4 regions of the Sporosarcina sp. P26b genome follow, and region 4 is predicted to be linked to each of the others. Evidence: riboswitches for the same ligand, from Rfam matches in the RefSeq annotation. Region 4 holds a riboswitch; each other region holds the start of a gene.
The links. Region 4 has a riboswitch for S-adenosylmethionine ahead of metK (methionine adenosyltransferase). Riboswitches for the same ligand answer to the same signal wherever they lie in the genome.

Region 1 (4,750 bases), on a different contig from region 4:
TAACTAACATGGCGCGAAGGATACGCGATCGCAGTGCATCACGCTCAGGCAACATATAACGCAGTGTTGTACGTCCCACTGCCGCGAGCATCAGTTTAGCTTCACGCTCTGTAATGACTTGTTCTTCAATTAAACGAATAATCACATCTTCCGCCATAGTGGAGGACGCTTCACTTTCTAAAACTTCTAGCGCTTGTTCAAGTAAGTCTTTTCGGGAGTTGGTACGCACGCGATAAATCCGGATGTAGCCCCCGCCTCCGCGTTTAGACTCTACAGCGTAGCCACGCTCGACTGTAAATCGCGTTTTAATCACGTAGTTAATCTGTGATGGAACGCATTGAAACTTCTCAGCAATCTCATTTCGTTTGATTTCAATAGAAGCACTATCTTCCTCTTCGATAATCGACTTCAAATATCCTTCTATAATGTCAGAAATATTACGCATCTCGTCACCTCGTTTCGCTCAACGTTCTAGTTGACTTTGACTATCTTTGACTTGATTGTATCGCAAAAATCGGACATGATGCAATTCATTTGTTTGTATGTATACCTGTTTAGGCTGAAAGGAAACCTGTTGCTAGGTTGTCACATTAGGCTATTTATTATTCAATTAGTTACCAGACAAAAACATAGTGAGTTGGTAGGGACTGTTGATTACGCTCCAAACAGATGCGTTTCACTGACGATCGCTTATTATAATCTTTCTAAAAAGAATACCAATTAAAAAATAAAAGACTGAAGAACAAATCCTCATAGCGGATTGTCTTCAGTCATATACTGTCCAAAAGTTTTCTTCTTTTCTCTTTACATAGTGATGGGTTCTTTACGCATTGGTTCTAGGTCGACTTCGAAGCCCATGTCTTCAAGCATCTTTAGATCTTGGTCATTTTCTTGACCCGCTGTTGTGAGGTAATCACCGATGAAGATAGAGTTTGCTGCGTAAAGACCTAGTGGTTGTAGACTTCTTAGATTGACTTCACGTCCACCCGAGATACGGATTTCTTTGCTAGGGTTAATGTAGCGGAACAGACACAGGACTTTTAGACAGTAGCGTGGGTCCAGTTCTGACGTTCCTTCTAATGGTGTTCCATCAACTGCGTGCAGGAAGTTTACAGGTATGGAGTCTGCGTCCAGTTCGCGCAGGCTACGTGCCATAGAGATAATGTCTTGCTTTGTTTCACGCATGCCGACGATGACGCCTGAACACGGAGAAATGCCTGCTTCTTTGGCCAATCCTACAGTGTTTACACGATCTTCGTATGTGTGCGACGTTGTTATACTTTCGTGATGCTCTGCGGATGTGTTCAAGTTGTGGTTGTAGCGATCTACTCCTGCCTCTTTCAAACGAGTCGCTTGTCCTGGCTTCAAAATTCCTAGGCAAGCACATACCGTCATTCCTTTATGCTTTTCTTTAATTTGTTTAACAGAGTCAATGACTATGTCCAGTTCACTGTCACGTGGTCCCCGTCCACTTGCAACGATGCAATAAGTGCCTGCTTTATTGGCAGCCGCACGCTCCGCACCTTCAAGTATCTCTTCTGATTTCATCATTGCATACTTTTCGACAGGCGCTTTTGAAACGATGGACTGAGCGCAATAACCACAGTTCTCCGGACATAAACCTGATTTCGTATTGATGATCATATTCAACTTTACTTTATTTCCGAAATAATGTGATCGAATCGAGTACGTTGCATGCAGCAATAATAGTAAATCTTCATCTGGGCTGTTTAATAGTGCAAGTGATTCCTCGTCGGTTAATACATGTCCTTCTAGTACTCTAGTAGCGAGTTGTTGGTAATTCATTATAATGTACGCCTCACTTTCAAGTGTTTTGATATTCTGAACGCAAACATGCCTGACAACACAGCTAGAATTAGATCTTTTGGCAGTGGAGGCATCATCCATAGCCATGCAATCTTATAAGAAAACACCTCGGGTGCAGCAGCCCACATCTTATACGCAAAATACATCCAACTTGTACCTAGTATGTAGTTGATTGCGGTAGCGACTAGCGCTGCGGTAATAAAAGCAGGCAGGGTCTGATTTCGCTCGACAATCTTTCCCGCTACATAAGCAATTAGAATGAAAGTAACAATAAAACCGAACGTCGGACTTAATATCTGACCGAATCCGCCTGAAAATCTTGCGAAAACCGGTGCACCCGCTAGCCCTATTAACATATACACCGTCATTGATAACGCACCTAGACGGCTGCCGAGTAATAGTCCCGACAAGATTGCGAAAAACGTTTGCAATGTAATAGGTACTCCACCAACTACTAAAAACGGCACGAAGGATGTAATATTTGCACCAATCATCATTAATGATGCGAACATTCCACTGTATACAATGGTTAGTGCATTGAATCTACTGACCGGTCGACTCTCTGTTGCAGTTGCCATCATGTCACCTCTTTTTATATTAGTTACCATAAAAATAATAGAGGTTAACTCATCTTGTGTCAACACTATTTATTCTTAAGTTAACTCTAAAAATAAATAAAAAAAAGACTGCAGCATCATGCTGACAGCCTACTTCTTCTTATCAATCTGTTCTTCCTTTTCTTTACGGAACAGAACGCTTGAAATTAAACCACTAAATATTGCAGCTGCAATCGTAATGTACACGCGCATATCATAAGTAACTTCTTCGTAACTATTACCTATCATGATCCAAGCAAGAGTACCTACAAGAACAGCGATTGGAAATGAGTATTTAAAGAACCGCATAATTCCTCACCTTTTCAATTTACTCCTTTAACTTTATCATAAATATCGCAATTTCTCTATGTTGCAAATCCCGACTACGAACTTCACTGAATGTTCACTTGACGAAGAACAACAAAGCCGCTATGATGTGGTTAGAATAATCAAAATAATTGAATAAGAATCGTATCTTATCAAGAGAAGCTGAGGGACTGGCCCGTCGACGCTTCAGCAACCAGCCGTTTAGGCAAGGTGCTACTTCCAGCAGTCTGTCAAGTTGACGCACTGAAAAGATGAGAGGGAACTAGTCATTGAGATTACAAAGCCTTCTAATATACTTGAAGGCTTTTTTTGATTAGAAAAGCAAAGGGGAGATGGGAACATGTCATTGCTAGAGAAACTACAAACAAATGTCCTAACAGCAGATGGGGCAATGGGGACGATTTTATATTCTTACGGAATTGATTATTGTTATGAAGAGCTAAACATAGAAAAGCCCGAAATTATAGAGCAAATTCACCAAGACTACATCGCAGCAGGTGCAGATATCATCCAAACGAACACATACAGCGCTAACGCGATTAAATTGGCCCGATATGGTTTGGAGAGTCATGTGACGGAATTCAATAAAGCAGCCATCCAAATCGCAAAGCGCGCAGCAGCACCTGGCGGACAATTCGTTCTTGGCACAATCGGCGGTCTACGTGGCATTCGTAAAAGTGATGCGACATTGGATGAAATAGAAAAAGTCGTATTAGAACAAGCAAACGCATTATTAACAGGTGATCCCGACGGTCTTTTATTGGAGACCTATTATGATTTTGAAGAATTAGCATCTGTTGTTAGCACATTAAAGAAAGTTACGGACGTGCCATTAATTGCACAAGTTTCTATGCATGACCCCGGTGTACTTCAAAACGGACTTTCATTAAACGATGCTCTTCACCAACTTGAGTCTCTCGGTGCAGACGTTGTAGGCGTCAACTGTCGCTTAGGACCTTACCACACGATTCAAGCATTCGATAATGTCACGTTACCGAAAAAAGCATTTTTATCAGCTTATCCAAACGCCAGCCTATTAGACGTAGAAGATGGACGAATAGTCTATGAATCAGAGGCAGAGTATTTCGGTCGTGCTGCCGTACTACTACGCGATCAAGGGGTTCGGTTAATCGGTGGATGTTGCGGTACAACGCCTAAACATATTAAAGCAGCCAAAACGCAGTTAGCTAGACTTGCGCCTATTACAGAAAAAGTCGTACAGCCGTCAAAACCTATCGTCATCCAAGAAGCGAGTCCTGTACAACACCAACCGCTTCACATAAAAGCCAAAACAGAGCGTACGGTGATTGTAGAGTTGGATACACCGCGCCATTTAGAGACAGAAGATTATGTCAAAGGCGCGAACGTATTATACGATGCAGGCGTTGACGCGATCACAATGGCGGACAACTCACTTGCCTCCCCTCGTATCAGTAATATGGCGATGGGCTCAATCATTAAAATGCAACACAATATTCGCCCGCTCGTTCATTTGACATGTCGCGATCATAATCTTATTGGATTGCAGTCACATTTGATGGGTTTGGATGCACTAGGTATCACGGATGTGCTGGCGGTAACAGGTGACCCAACGAAAGTGGGAGATTTCCCAGGGGCTACGAGCGTTTATGACGTGAACAGTATGGAGTTAATACAATTAATCAAAAAGTTGAATGAAGGTATTTCCTTCTCTGGAAAGCCATTGCGCAAAAAAGCCAACTTCTCTATTTCAGCAGCATTCAATCCGAACGTACGCGTAGTGGAACGTGCCGTACAGCGGCTAGATAAGAAAATCGAAGCGGGCGCAGACTACTTTATCACTCAACCTGTTTATACAAAAGAAAAAATCATAGAAGTATATGAAGCAACGAAGCATTTGGACACACCGATTTTTATTGGGATTATGCCGTTGACGAATATTCGAAACGCAGAGTTCTTGCATCACGAAGTACCTGGCATTAAGCTTTCCGATGAAGTATTGGAAAGAATGCGCCAGTGCA
Region 2 (4,750 bases), on a different contig from region 4:
CTAAATAGTAGTGGATTAGAAGGAGTGCAGGTTTAATCCCCAATAACGAAATACGCTTTCTAACCTGGACCATCCAGCGAAGGCGCGCCTACGTGGTAGCCGAAGCGATAAGACTGAAAGTGGTTTCCTTTCTGGCTTATTGCGGGAGGCATCCACAAAGCGGCGAAGCGTTATTAGCAAGATTTCTGATTCATTCTATCTAAAAAAACGAGCCTCTTGGATACAACCCCAGGAGGCTCGTTTTGTTCTTATACTGACTCGACAACGCCCCATTGGTCGATGGCGCGTTTCAGAGGTTCTGATGTTTTTGCCGCTTCTTCGAGAGAAATTTGTTTGACACTTGCGTCAATCGCCGCCCGGAATGCTTTGGCACCTTGCGTCGGTCCGTCGGGATGGCCGAATATTCCGCCACCAGCATTGACGACAAGATTATCTCCAAAATCTTTCAGTAATTGTGGCACCATGCCTGGATGAATTCCAGCGGAAGGAACGGCAAATGTTTTTTCGAAGCCATTGTCTTCAATCAACGCTTCATTAATTGCCAACGCATCGAACCGCGAAATGGCGACATTGCCATATGGGCTTGGGAACAAGGATAGATCTCCACCGATTAGCCGCGTTAATTTCCCTACCAATAACGAGTAAGAGAATCCGCCACCCGCTTGTCCTGCTAGAACGCCCGATAATGCGGAATGCGCCACAATCGGCAAAGCGATATTGTTATTTTCACGCAACGTTTGAAGTGCATCTAGTCCATACGCATGGACGTTGAATAATAACGCATTCGCGCCGAGCGCTGCCGCCTGTTCCGCTTTGTCGTGAAGCTCATTCGTCCGCCCCGACAAGTTCACTGCATACAATGCCCGATTTCCGGTCTGTTCATAATGCCGATCGATAATGTCTTTTGCTGTTGTAATTCGCTTGTAAAACGGTGTTAATTCATTCTCAAAAAGAATTTCATCGTCTTTGATAAGATCGACACCGCCAGCTAGCAATTCTTCCAGTTGGCCGGAGAAAAAGGACAGATCCCTTCCCATGACTCCCTTGAAGATGGCTTTCAGCAATGGGCGATCCATGACATTCAACTGTTCACGAATTCCTTTTGTACCGAAGCGCGGACCTGGAAATTGTGCAAGCAATTGTTTGCCAAAATCCAAATCGATTAATTCATAGCCTTCAAAAAAGGATAGCTTGCCATAGACTGTCGTGAAAATCGCGGGAAGATCTGCCGAATAGTTAGCGGACGGATAAAAGATTTTTACCATATCCTTCACTTCCCCTTTTTCCACAGAAACGACTTCACCTTTATGGTGCTTCAGTTGCTGCTGTTCAAGATGCGGAATGTCTGTCCAAGACCCGATTGTGAGCCCGAGTGCATGTTGCTCCGCTATTTTTTCTTGCTCTAGATGTGTCGGAAATAGATAAGTGGCTGTAACTCCCATTAAAATTCCTCCTTGTGACTACTGTCGATGAACCAGCTCTCCAATTCTTCGAGAGAGCGTATTGTATTACGGTTAAGTATCAAATACTTCCCGAGCTCCAACACTTTTTTCCTTCTGGCCATACGTTTTTCTTCATCTTGTTCATAATTTAAATCGTCAATTTGGGCAATACCGATAGAGCGGCGGACCAATTCGCATCCTGCATACCCCAGCATATCGGTAAAGCTTTCGTCCATAACATGCGTCAGAAAACCGTCGAGTTGTGTATAAGGCTCATTGGATTCTTCTCTCCAAACTTGTGCGAATGTCTCTGTGTACGCATACCAGGTTTCCCGCGCTTGTTCATAGCGCTTCGTTTTAAATTCAGGGTGACCGATGCCATTCAACAGTAGGCTCGCGATAAAATGCCCCATGTCAAACCCGAACGGCCCAAAACAAGCAAACTCGGTATCGAAAACAACTGTTTTGTCTTGTCCCATAAATATGGCACCACTATGTAAGTCGCTATGAATGAGCGCATCTGCTTTTGTCATGAATTTACGTTTCAACTTCGCCACTTCCAGCTGTAAACGGTGGTCTTGACTCAGAAATAACACATCATTTTTCAAGCCTTCTTCAAAGAAATTGCTGTCATGCATATTGTAGGGACAATCGAAAGAGAGTTCTTCCGTCATTTCTCGCATGGCCGGATTTGCAAAAGAGGCATTCAACTCTTTCTTTAGTTTTGGATCTAGGTAGAAATCGGACGTATAAAAGCTCGTTTTCGCACTGAATACACCTATGTCTCTAGCAAATATGGCAGATTCCGTCCCATTATTCAAAGCTGTGCGCCCCATTTCCATCGGATGCATGTCTTCCATCACAACAATCGCCATGATTTCATCCAGATGGAGCACTTTCGGAACAGAACCGGGAATGATGTTATCGTATTCCTGTAATACTTTTGCTTCGAGAACGACCCGGTCGATCGGGATAGGCATTGACTCTCCTACAATCCTCGCGTAAGGTACAGCCTGCTTGAGTATCAAGCTCTTCTGTTCTCCCGTTAATCGATAAACATGATTGATCTTCCCATCACTTACTTCCGTCACAACAACTTGTTCTTGTTCACTAAAGAAGCCACGCTTTTTAACATACTTCACAATTTCATCGAATTCTAAGAATGCATAGGTTGCCAGTTCCTGATGACTACTTGATATATTCATGTTTTATCCTCCTTCTGCATCGTCTATGATGATAAAAAAACCCCTTCAGTTAAGAAGAGGTTTTTCACACAACTTCTTATCTTTCAGCATAAATGCTGTAAGAATTAGCACCGTGCTCAATTGAGTCGGTTGCCGGGCTTCATCGGGCTTTTCCCTCCGCCTGCTCCTGATAAGAGTATATTTATTATTTTTAATTACCATTAGATTCGCACAATGTTATATGAAATTATAGCATGACTTTTACCCATTGTCTATTTAATTGAAACCCATCAAATAGTTAAAACACTGACCACATATTGCATTTTCTAAACGTTTTGTAAATCAAGAGATTTAGTAATCTAAATTGTAGTATAATTAGTGAACGAATAAAATATGTGGAGGCTTTAACTAAAATGACTGAACATCCTAATGCGTTACTAAAAAGTGAAGTACTTTCAACAGTACAAGCAGAAGAATTTGATGTATTAATCATCGGGGGCGGCATTACGGGGGCTGGAATTGCCTTGGATGCTGCCAGCCGTGGCATGAAAACGGTGCTTGTGGAAATGCAGGATTTTGCTGCAGGGACGTCCAGCCGTTCTACAAAAATGATTCATGGCGGCTTGCGATACCTGAAAAACCTTGAAGTGAAGATCGTTGCGGAAACAGGCAAGGAACGGGCAGTTGTCTATGAAAATGGACCCCATGTGACGAAGCCCGAGTGGCTGCTTTTGCCGATTTATAAGGACGGATCAATGGGTAAATTCACTACCTCTATCGGTTTACGCGTCTATGATTTTTTGGCGGGCGTGAAAAAAGAAGAACGAAAAAGCATGTTGACCAGAGAAAGAGCGTTGCATGCGGAGCCTAAACTCAGGGCTGAAGGGTTACTTGGGGCTGGCCGTTTCGTTGAATACCGATCGGATGATGCCCGACTGACGATTGAAGTGATGAAAGAAGCTGTCAGTCAAGGCGCGACTGTATTCAATTATACAAAAGTGACCGATTTTATTTACAATGAAGGAAAAGTTGCAGGCGTAAGCGTAGTTGACCAATTGAGCGGCAAAACTAGTGAAATACGCGCAAAAACAATAGTGAACGCCGCCGGTCCATGGGTGGATACATTGAGGGAGAAAGACAACTCCTTGGATGCACGGGAAATTCGTTTGACGAAGGGCATTCATCTCGTTTTCGACCAAAGTGTATTCCCTTTGAATCAGATTGTTTACTTTGACACGCCAGATGGCCGGATGGTGTTGGCAATCCCACGGGACGGGAAAACGTACGTCGGGACGACAGACACTGACTACAAAGGGGATATGGTTCATCCCCGAATGACCGTAAGCGACCGCGATTATTTGATGGACGCAATCGCACTCATTTTTCCGAAGTTGACCATTTCAGCAAGTGATATTGAATCCAGCTGGGTTGGGTTACGGCCTTTGATCAATGAAAAGGGCAAAGGCGCATCCGAAGTTTCAAGGAAAGATGAGATTTGGGCGTCCGCTTCAGGCTTAATCACAATTGCTGGTGGCAAATTGACGGGCTATCGAAAAATGGCGGAAACGATTGTAGATGTCGTCGCATCAAAACTCAAAACAGATACAGGAACAATATTTTCTCCGTCCAGCACGAAGAATATGCCCATTTCGGGCGGACACGTCGGAGGTTCCCGAAACTTTGAAACGTTCATGTACCGGAAGATCAAACAAGGCGTACAGCTCGGATTGGACCAAGAAAGAGCGCAGTCCCTCGTGAAAAAGTATGGCTCAAATGTAGATATCCTTTTTGATTTAATACAGAAAAATGAGCAGGCGGCGCAAGATTCCGGACTGCCCCTCTACCTATATGCGCAAGTTCTTTACTCAATCACAGATGAATTCGTCCGTACACCCATCGACTTTTTTTGGCGACGTACGGGAGCATTACTGTTCGATATCCAATGGGTGAACGAGTGGAAAGTGCCCGTCCTTGAAATGATGAGTAAAGAGCTGGGTTGGAGTGACGAGCAGAAAGCAAGTTTCCACGCCGACCTTGGAAAACATTTGCATGATGCGACTGTTCCGGTTGAGAGGGAATAGTGTAAATAGGATTGATAAAAACAGCCATCTCCAGATGCATGCC
Region 3 (4,750 bases), on a different contig from region 4:
GTACGTGATTCCGCTGCATTCGCCGCCGCTCCGGTCTCCACTATTTTTCTTACAGCCAATAAGTGTTGAATATCCTGTTGATTCATAAGCATGGCACTTTGCAGAGGAAAGATTAGATCGACAGAAGAGAACTCCTTGACGTATGTACCCTCTCCCTGACGCATTTCAATCAGTCCTCTAGCACGTAATGTAGATAAGGCTTCACGGATTGTAGATCTGCCAACGGTAAAGTTTTCAGCCAGTTGCTGTACAGAGTCCAATTTGTCACCCGGTTTTAACTCTCCCGACTGTATAGAGTTCAATAAACTATCTGCTACTTCTTCATATATTTTCTTTGGTTTAATTTGCTTATATTTCATCTTGCTCACTCCGTCCTATCACTAACCCAGCTTATCTTCTCTAATTGTAATAAACTTTGCTTACAATCCTTGCCATCGCGGTAGCCTGATAAACTTCCGTCTTTTGCAATAACACGGTGACAGGGTACTACAATCAACACGGGGTTTTTACCTATTGCAGATGCCACCGCACGAACAGAAGATACATTTCCTATACGTTCCGCTATATTTGAATATGTACGAGTTTCCCCATACGGTATTTGTTGAAGGGCTTGCCATACTTGTTGCTGAAATAGTGTCCCTTTTAAATCGAAGGAAACCGTTGGGAAGTTCGTTATTGTACCTGATAAGTACTCTTTCAACTCACTTATATAGACTGTTAACTTCGTTTTGTCTTCTATTAATCCTTCCGTATCAGAGCGTTTCAACCATTCCTTTAATCGCTCTACACTATCGTCAGCCATTCCGACATAGCACAGTCCCTTTTCCGTAGCTGCCAGTGTCACTAGCCATTCATTAAATTCAAATTGTGTCCAATACACCAAAATATTCACTCTCCTTCATCCGAATAGTTTTAAGCCCACAGCCCCTAGAATAATGAGCGAAAGAAAGAAAAGACGTTTGAGGCTGGCGGATTCTTTGAAAATCAATATTCCCATCAACACGGCTCCAGCTGCTCCAAATCCTGTCCAAACCGCATAAGCTGTACTCATCTGAATTTCTCTCATCGCAAGTGACAAGAAAATAAAGCCGAAGCCAAATACCCCTACAATGAGAAATAATCGTTTAATGGAACGCTTTTGCAAGTAATAATTGATACTCATTACACCGAAAATTTCACCGAGACTGGCAATAGCTAAATACACCCATGCCATTATCAGCCACCTCCTTCTGCATCCACCTGATCATCGTCCGTTGTAAGCTTAATGCCAACTACGCCAATGACAATCAAACCGATGAACGATAGCGTAACCCATGTGAACGCTGCATGAAAGACGAATATATCCACTAATAGGATAGCGGCGGCGCCGGATCCTGTAAAGACTGCATACACCGTACCCGAAGGCAATTTTTCACAAGCCTTAATAATGAAATAAAAACTAAAGATAATGGCCACACCGGTTCCAGTCCATTGGAGTACTGTGTCAGAGTACCGAAGACCGACTACCCAGAGGATTTCTATAACTGCCGCCAATGCGACGTAACTCCAAGCCATAAGGAAGACTCCCCCCATCGTGATGCGTATCTAGTAAGTATAGCAAATATTTTACTGAAACAAAAAAATCATCTGATCACACTTTAAAGGAAGCTTGCATCTAGTATATCTGCATGATAGAATAAATCCGTCAACAGTTTTGCCTATATTGCGAATATTCTTATCGAGAGAGACGGAGGGATAGGCCCAGAGATGTCTCAGCAACCAGCCACAGGCACGGTGCTAAATCCAAGGGTGACAATCACCTTGAAGATGAGAATATTGTATACACTTGTATGTTCGAGGGCCTATTCGAAAAGAAGAGGTTCTTTTTTATTTTTTCTAGGGGGATGGATATTCATGACAAACAACGGATTAGAAACAAGACTAGTACAACTTGGCAACCATAGCGATGAGAAAACCGGCGCAGTCAACACACCAATTTACTTGTCAACAGCTTATCATCATCAAGGACTGGGCAAGTCAACCGGGTATGATTACACACGCACAAAAAATCCAACACGTTCTGTTTTAGAAGAAGGAATTGCAAACTTGGAATCAGGAGATCAAGGATTCGCATGTAGCTCTGGGATGGCTGCCATTCAACTAATATTATCTTTATTTAAGGCTGGTTCAGAATTATTGGCGCCTGAAGACTTATACGGCGGCACGTATCGCTTATTTAATCAATATGAAGAAATGTATAATGTGAAGACTCGTTACCTTTCGTTCAATGATGTAGCAGAAGTCGAGCAAGCGATTACAGATCAAACAAAAGCGATTTTCCTAGAAACACCTACGAACCCGCTAATGCAAAATATAACAATCCGTACGTATGCGGAATTGGCTCAAAAGCATAATGTATTGTTGATTGTCGACAACACATTCTTGACACCTTATTTCCAGCGCCCAATCGAAGAAGGCGCAGATATTGTCATCCATAGTGCAACAAAATATATCGGTGGACATAATGATGTTCTAGCAGGTCTTGTCGTCGCTAAGGGTGAAGAATTATGTGAACGGTTATTTACAAACCACAATGCAATCGGTGCTACATTGTCCCCTCTTGATTCATGGCTTGTTGTACGCGGTTTAAAGACACTGCACTTACGCATGAAACAACATGACGCAAATGCAAAGGCGATGGTATCATATTTAGAACAAGAACCTCTTATTGTAGATGTGCTCTACGCAGGAATCGGTGGTATGTTGTCATTCCGAGTGCAGAACAGTGAGTGGGTTGGACCATTCCTAGAGAGTATGAATCTAATTTCATTTGCGGAGAGTTTAGGAGGAGTCGAAAGCTTCATCACGTATCCAACTACGCAGACGCATATGGATATTCCATTGGAAGAACGTAATCGTCGCGGAGTAGATGACCGACTGCTGCGTTTCTCAGTGGGCGTGGAAGACGTGGAAGATTTAATTGCAGATGTGAAACAAGCACTTTACGCTGCAAAAGAGGTAGTAGAAGGTGTCAAAGTACAATAATGTATGACCAACAGCTTAAACAGTCAATTTCATTTTGACGGTTCAAGCTGTTTTTGATTTGATCGAAATAACACGAATAACTTCATTAGTTAGACGTTAAAGTATATAATAGAATGAGAAATACGAATACAATTGGAGGCGGCTTTAATGAAACGATTAGAAAATAAAGTAGCAGTAGTAACAGGTGCCGGATCTGGTATTGGACGAGAAATCGCTGAACTATATGCCCGTGAAGGTGCAAAACTGATCATTGCAGATATGAATATGGAAGGTGCAGAAGAAACTGTCCAGACTATCATAAGTGCAGGCGGTGAGGCTCTTGCGGTTAAAACAAACGTTACCATTGAAGAAGATGTACAAAACATGATTGATACAGCTGTTGAGCAATTCGGCACACTGGATATTCTAGTAAACAATGCGGGGATCATGGACAATATGTACTCTGCTGCTACAGTAACTGATGATGTATGGGACAAAGTTTTGGCAATCAACACAACAGGAGTAATGCGGGCAACTCGTAAAGCACTAGCTATATTCGAAGAGAAAAAAGCAGGTGTTATCGTTAATATGGCATCTATTTCAGCGGTCACTGGCGGACGTGGCGGTCTCGCATATACGGCGTCAAAACACGCAGTTGCAGGTATGACAAAAAGTGTCGCCTCTCAATTTGGCCCATTAAACATACGCTGTAATGCAATTGCTCCCGCACAAATACCGACCAACATTACAAACAGTTTAGTTCAACCTGATGAATTCGGTATGAAGCAAGCATTAAGAGGTGTAAATATGATGAGTCGTCCTGGAACGAAGGAAGAAATCGCTAATATTGCGCTATTCCTAGCTTCAGATGAATCCTCTTATGTCAACGGTGTCGTAATGGAAGCTGACAACGGTTGGTCTGCATATTAAAATATCATTATCTACTTACATGCAAAAAAGCATCCAAAGTTTGGATGCTTTTTCTTTATTAATGAACTTGTTGCCACTTTTTCTTTTCACTTGAATAGACGACCGCTGCCGGTGCTGCTATAAACGCAAGTGCGGCCATTCCCGCGAACATCCCAGCGAACTCTTTACTGCCAAATGAAAATCCCGCTACTGCACCTAATATAATTCCTGCAATTACCGCTGACGCAACAATCTTATACATAGTAGATCCCCGACCTTTCAATTGTAAGACGCGATCGTCTCTCTGATTCATTCGTTGCTTTTAGCATACTCTCATTGAGAACCTTTTTCAAGTACAATTGAGAATCTTTTTCAACTAATAATAAATTATACTGTTAGTGTATGTTGGTGCGGTAATTTAAAGTACAAAAAAACCGTCAAGGCACATTACGCCCTGACGGTTGAACTAGTGTTTATTTTTCTAGTATTTTTAGTGACTCGCGATTAAATGCCGGTATATCATCTGGTGTACGGCTTGTTACGAGTTGGTTCTGGCAGACGACGACTTCTTTGTCAGCATACTTTGCACCCGCATATTCCATATCTACGCGAATAGATGTATAACCTGTTGCATCGCGTCCTTCAAGTGCTTTTGCCGTAATAAGCAATTGCGGTCCATGACAGATTGCGAATACCGGTTTATCTGCATCCATGAATTCTTTAACGAACTTCACGAAACGATCATCTGCACGTAAAATATCCGGTGAGAACCCACCAGGGATAAATAATGCATCATAATCCGATGATTTAGCATCATCAATCGCTTTATCGATTTTCA
Region 4 (4,750 bases):
CTATGCTTTGTAGTCTTCATTATGAACAGTTTATACAGAGTAATAACGAAAAAGAAGCTAAGCTATTTATCGAGGGAGAACAGAATCGTCGTGAACGATTGTATAAAGAAATCGAGGATTTTGATAAGGAATTATTTGAAAAGCATTTTGCCTTGCTTCAGCTTGGAGATAACTTTTCTTTATATTGTTGTGTGAATGATCCAGGTGTCGCCAAAGCGAATGAACATATATTCTTTCGCGACGGCATTCCTTCAACAGGCATTTTCCCTGCATTACCGATAGGACGAATTGGGATCTATTTTGCAGATCAGCACACTATTAAGGTGGAAAATTATCCATTTAGCTATTCATTTGACGTTGAAGTAAAGCAAAAGACTGTTTTGAAAAAAGACATTGAGGATCAAGGATTGCTAGTAGCTTATGAAGAGGCAGATTATGAATTGATTCCTTTTCATATTACGCCGGCAAATAAATAAAAAATGCAGAAAGAGGAAATGTTTTCCCCTTTCTGCACTCCATTATTGCTTTACACGTACTTTACTAGCAAGTTCTTTCAACGCTTCCACTTTATCCGTCTGCTCCCATGGCAATTCGATATCCGTGCGGCCAAAGTGACCGTACGCTGCTGTTTGTTTGTAGATTGGACGACGTAGGTCGAGCATTTTAATAATGCCTGCCGGACGAAGGTCAAACAATTCACGTACGAACTCCACTAATTGTGTTTCGGATAGTTTACCTGTGTCGAATGTGTTGATCGAGATAGAAACTGGGCTTGCTACACCAATCGCATATGCCAACTGGACCTCACAGTGCTCAGCTAGTCCAGCTGCCACGATGTTCTTAGCTACGTAACGAGCTGCATAAGAAGCGGAACGATCCACTTTTGTAGCATCTTTACCTGAGAACGCTCCCCCACCATGTCGTGCATAACCACCGTACGTATCAACGATGATTTTACGTCCAGTTAGACCGGAGTCTCCTTGAGGACCACCAACGACGAAGCTGCCGGTAGGGTTAATGAAGTATTTCGTATGCTCGTCCAACAAGTTTTTGGGAACGACTGCATCGATGACTACTTCTTTAATATCTTTCTCGATTTGTTTGAGTGTAGCTTCAGGATGATGTTGTGTGGAAATAACAATCGTGTCAATTCGCACTGGATTATTATCCTGATCATACTCTACTGTTACTTGTGTTTTGCCATCAGGACGCAAATAAGGAATTAGTTCTTCCTTACGTGCTTCTGCTAAACGTCGTGCCAATTTATGAGAAAGACTAATTGGTAAAGGCATAAGTTCCGGTGTTTCATTACATGCATATCCGAACATTAAACCTTGGTCACCTGCTCCGATGTCATCTATGTCTTCATCTGTCATAGACCCTTCACGCGCTTCAAGTGCCACGTTGACACTAGCAGCAATTTCAGGTGATTGCTCATCAATAGATGTAAGTACAGCAGATGTTTCGTAATCAAAGCCGTATTTCGCACGAACATATCCAATTTCCTTTACAGTATCGCGAACTACTTTTGGAATATCCACGTACGTTGTCGTAGTGATTTCTCCCATTACTAATACGAGTCCAGTCGTGATACTCGTTTCACATGCCACACGCGCATTTGGATCCTCGGTTAGGATCGCATCTAAAATTGCGTCTGAAATTTGGTCGCACATCTTGTCTGGATGGCCTTCTGTAACTGATTCTGATGTAAACAGTCGACGGTTTGTCATTTTGTTTCCCCCTATATTAAGCATCATGATACGGTACTCTCATAAGTCCCTGGTAAAGTTCCACGCCTAGACGTCAAGCATATACCATAAGGATTCAGGGCTAGACAATATAAAAAGCCCTTCACTCACATTCAATCCATGAGTAAAAGGCAAAATTTCACGCGCAGCACCTTTCACTCTTATCGTCCAAGGAATTAAACCTTGCTTCAGGTTTGGCACCTTCGCGCTAGACTACTGTCTATTGCAGGTTGCCGGGTTTCACAGGGCCTGTACCCTCCACCAACTCGGGATAAGAGTATCCGTTCATGTCACATCTTATTAAAAAGTTTGGATTTTGTCAATTTTTTTATTCTAAATCACTTGAGTTTTCCATTAGTATAGATTAATATTCTTAATGTGTTATACTATTTACGAATTAGGATATTCTTATCAAGATAAATAAATCGACTACGCAAAGGACGGTATGTAAATATGATATCTGCAAAAATTGATGATAGTTTAAAAAGTCTTCTTAGTGGAAGCAACGTGACGATCCAAGCGTCTGTAGCAGAATTAACGGAAAAAGCAGCAGCAAGAGGCGAAGCTAAACTTTCAGCAGACGGCGCAATTACTGCACGTACAGGCAAGTACACAGGACGCTCACCTAAGGACAAATTCATCGTTGAAGATGCAGTGTCTAAGGATAAAGTAGATTGGGGTAGCACGAACAGCCCAATTTCAGAAGAGATCTTTGATTCATTATACACGAAAGTCATTGATCATTTGAAGGAAAAAGACGAGCTCTTCGTTTTTAAAGGATTTGCAGGCGCGGATAAAGACTCCCAGTTGTCTATCCAAGTAATCAATGAATTAGCTTGGCAGAACCTATTCGTTCACCAGCTATTCATCCGTCCAACAGAAGAAGAATTACAAGCACACGAATCGCAATTCACAATTTTGGCTGCCCCTTCATTCAAAGCGGATCCAAAAGTGGATGGCACTAATTCGGAAACTTTCATCATCGTATCACTCGAGAAACGAATTGTTTTGATTGGTGGAACAGAGTACGCAGGAGAAATGAAAAAATCTATTTTCTCTGTTATGAACTTCTTGCTACCTGAACAAGGTATTCTTTCTATGCACTGTTCAGCAAACGTAGGTGAAGAAGGCGACGTTGCTTTGTTCTTCGGACTTTCTGGAACAGGTAAAACTACTCTTTCAGCAGATGCTAACCGTAAACTAATCGGAGACGATGAGCATGGCTGGTCTGATAACGGCGTATTTAACATTGAAGGTGGATGTTACGCAAAATGTATCAATCTTTCTGCAGAAAAAGAACCTGAAATTTTCGGAGCAATCCGTTTCGGTGCAGTTTTAGAAAACGTTGTATTGGATGAAGTAACGCGCATTCCAGATTATGATGATAAATCATTGACAGAAAACACACGTGCCGCTTACCCTATCGAAAATATCGATAACATCGTGACACCGTCTGTTGCTGGTCATCCTAAGAATATTATCTTCCTAACTGCCGACGCTTCCGGAGTATTGCCTCCGATCTCGATCCTTACAAAAGAACAGGCAATGTACCACTTCTTGAGCGGTTTCACTTCCAAGCTTGCTGGAACTGAGCGTGGAATTACTGCTCCTGAACCAACATTCTCTACTTGCTTCGGCTCACCATTCTTACCACTTCCTGCTGCAACATACGCAGAGATGCTTGGCAAGAAGATCGATGAGCACGGCTCAAAAGTATTCCTTGTGAATACAGGTTGGACTGGCGGAATCTACGGTGTAGGTTCACGTATGAACTTAGGCTATACACGTTCAATGGTACGCGCTGCAATCGCTGGTAAATTAGATAATGTAGAAACAAAGAAGAACGAAATCTTCGGATTGAATATGCCGCTTGAAATCGAAGGTGTACCGAGTAATGTTCTACACCCTCGTTATGCTTGGGAAGATCCGAACGAATACGATAAAGAAGCAAATCGCTTAGCTGATGCTTTCCGTGAGAACTTCAAGAAGTTCAGCCACGTTTCAGAGGACATCGCAATTAAAGGTGGACCACCTGTTATTAAGTAATGATAGCTGAAAGAGGCTGACCCAGAATTCTGGGTCAGCCTCTTTTTTGGTTTTTAATTTGACGAGCATTGTAAGTGGGGCGATGGATGGCTTCCGCCTGCGTTAGATGATGTGTAGGGCAGTTCAGATAGTTGTTTTTCGAATGCGCGGATTATTTGTTCATACAAGTAAGTAGGATACGATGTTAGGTAGCTGTTTTGCGAACCCTTACTCTTCCTTGTTTTATGCAAAAGTAGTGATTTGACTGGCAAAGTAAGTGGGGGCGGTCATTGGCCCCACTTCGGCGGTGGTGGATGGCTTCCTCAATGAGCCAGACAGGAAGTGCACCTGGCTGTCTCATTACTCCGCCTACCACGTGCAGCCGCCTTCGTTAGATAATGTGTAGGGCGGTTCGGATTCTTCTTTTGCAAGAATAGGAATTAGTACTACCCAGTCACTGGTTTTATCTACTATAAACCACAACCTAACTTGGTTCTCACTTAGTAGCGCAGGCACAACTGCGGGGTCGGCCGTGGCCATGAGACAGCTAGCAGCCCCACCGCTAGTTGGCTCATGGCTGGAGGCAATCCCCCACGTGCCTATGCGGGTTCAAAGCATGACCCTCACCACTTTCCATGCATAAACCAATGTCGAGCAACGATCCTCTGATCTTCATCATTTATAAACCACAACCTGACTTGGTAAGTACTCAGTAGCGCAGGCACAACTGCGGGGTAGGCCGTGGCCATGAGACAGCTAGCAGCTCCACCGCTAGTTGGCTCATGGCTGGAGGCAATCCCCCACGTGCCTGTGCGGGTACAAAGCATGACCTTCGCTACTTTCCATGCACAAGCCAATGTCGAGCAACGACCATAAAAAACCATCTACCAAGTTTGACCTATCCCCTTCTCTGCCGCTTCATCCAATCCACTGCATCTTTCACAAGCCGCCGATTCATTTCAGGTGGAATATAATGC

Region 1: it holds a riboswitch for S-adenosylmethionine, as region 4 does, so the genes downstream of both, CSV69_RS06435 (bifunctional homocysteine S-methyltransferase/methylenetetrahydrofolate reductase) here and metK (methionine adenosyltransferase) in region 4, are expected to answer to the same signal.
Region 2: it holds a riboswitch for S-adenosylmethionine, as region 4 does, so the genes downstream of both, mtnK (S-methyl-5-thioribose kinase) here and metK (methionine adenosyltransferase) in region 4, are expected to answer to the same signal.
Region 3: it holds a riboswitch for S-adenosylmethionine, as region 4 does, so the genes downstream of both, CSV69_RS10710 (methionine biosynthesis PLP-dependent protein) here and metK (methionine adenosyltransferase) in region 4, are expected to answer to the same signal.

What each region holds. Positions count from the first base shown of each region.
Region 1 covers NZ_PDYW01000004.1:157,472-162,221, forward strand. Annotated here, with positions in the region: gene CSV69_RS06415 (CtsR family transcriptional regulator) at 1-445, opposite strand, end outside; gene bioB (biotin synthase BioB) at 805-1,806, opposite strand; gene CSV69_RS06425 (biotin transporter BioY) at 1,806-2,408, opposite strand; gene CSV69_RS06430 (hypothetical protein) at 2,535-2,732, opposite strand; SAM riboswitch class I at 2,897-3,008, shown strand; gene CSV69_RS06435 (bifunctional homocysteine S-methyltransferase/methylenetetrahydrofolate reductase) at 3,091-4,750, shown strand, end outside.
Region 2 covers NZ_PDYW01000022.1:3,058-7,807, reverse strand. Annotated here, with positions in the region: gene CSV69_RS13780 (2,3-diketo-5-methylthiopentyl-1-phosphate enolase) at 249-1,442, opposite strand; gene mtnK (S-methyl-5-thioribose kinase) at 1,442-2,647, opposite strand; SAM riboswitch class I at 2,721-2,823, opposite strand; gene CSV69_RS13770 (glycerol-3-phosphate dehydrogenase/oxidase) at 3,040-4,707, shown strand.
Region 3 covers NZ_PDYW01000010.1:48,216-52,965, reverse strand. Annotated here, with positions in the region: gene CSV69_RS10730 (FadR/GntR family transcriptional regulator) at 1-359, opposite strand, end outside; gene CSV69_RS10725 (methylated-DNA--[protein]-cysteine S-methyltransferase) at 365-880, opposite strand; gene CSV69_RS10720 (DMT family transporter) at 899-1,213, opposite strand; gene CSV69_RS10715 (DMT family transporter) at 1,216-1,554, opposite strand; SAM riboswitch class I at 1,712-1,813, shown strand; gene CSV69_RS10710 (methionine biosynthesis PLP-dependent protein) at 1,894-3,024, shown strand; gene CSV69_RS10705 (glucose 1-dehydrogenase) at 3,172-3,933, shown strand; gene CSV69_RS10700 (hypothetical protein) at 3,992-4,225, opposite strand; gene CSV69_RS10695 (type 1 glutamine amidotransferase domain-containing protein) at 4,386-4,750, opposite strand, start outside.
Region 4 covers NZ_PDYW01000001.1:14,356-19,105, reverse strand. Annotated here, with positions in the region: gene CSV69_RS00130 (DUF3891 family protein) at 1-476, shown strand, start outside; gene metK (methionine adenosyltransferase) at 519-1,730, opposite strand; SAM riboswitch class I at 1,907-2,026, opposite strand; gene pckA (phosphoenolpyruvate carboxykinase (ATP)) at 2,202-3,794, shown strand; gene CSV69_RS16740 (hypothetical protein) at 3,979-4,149, opposite strand; gene CSV69_RS16735 (hypothetical protein) at 4,143-4,313, opposite strand; gene CSV69_RS00115 (hypothetical protein) at 4,397-4,657, opposite strand; gene CSV69_RS00110 (alpha/beta hydrolase family protein) at 4,672-4,750, opposite strand, start outside.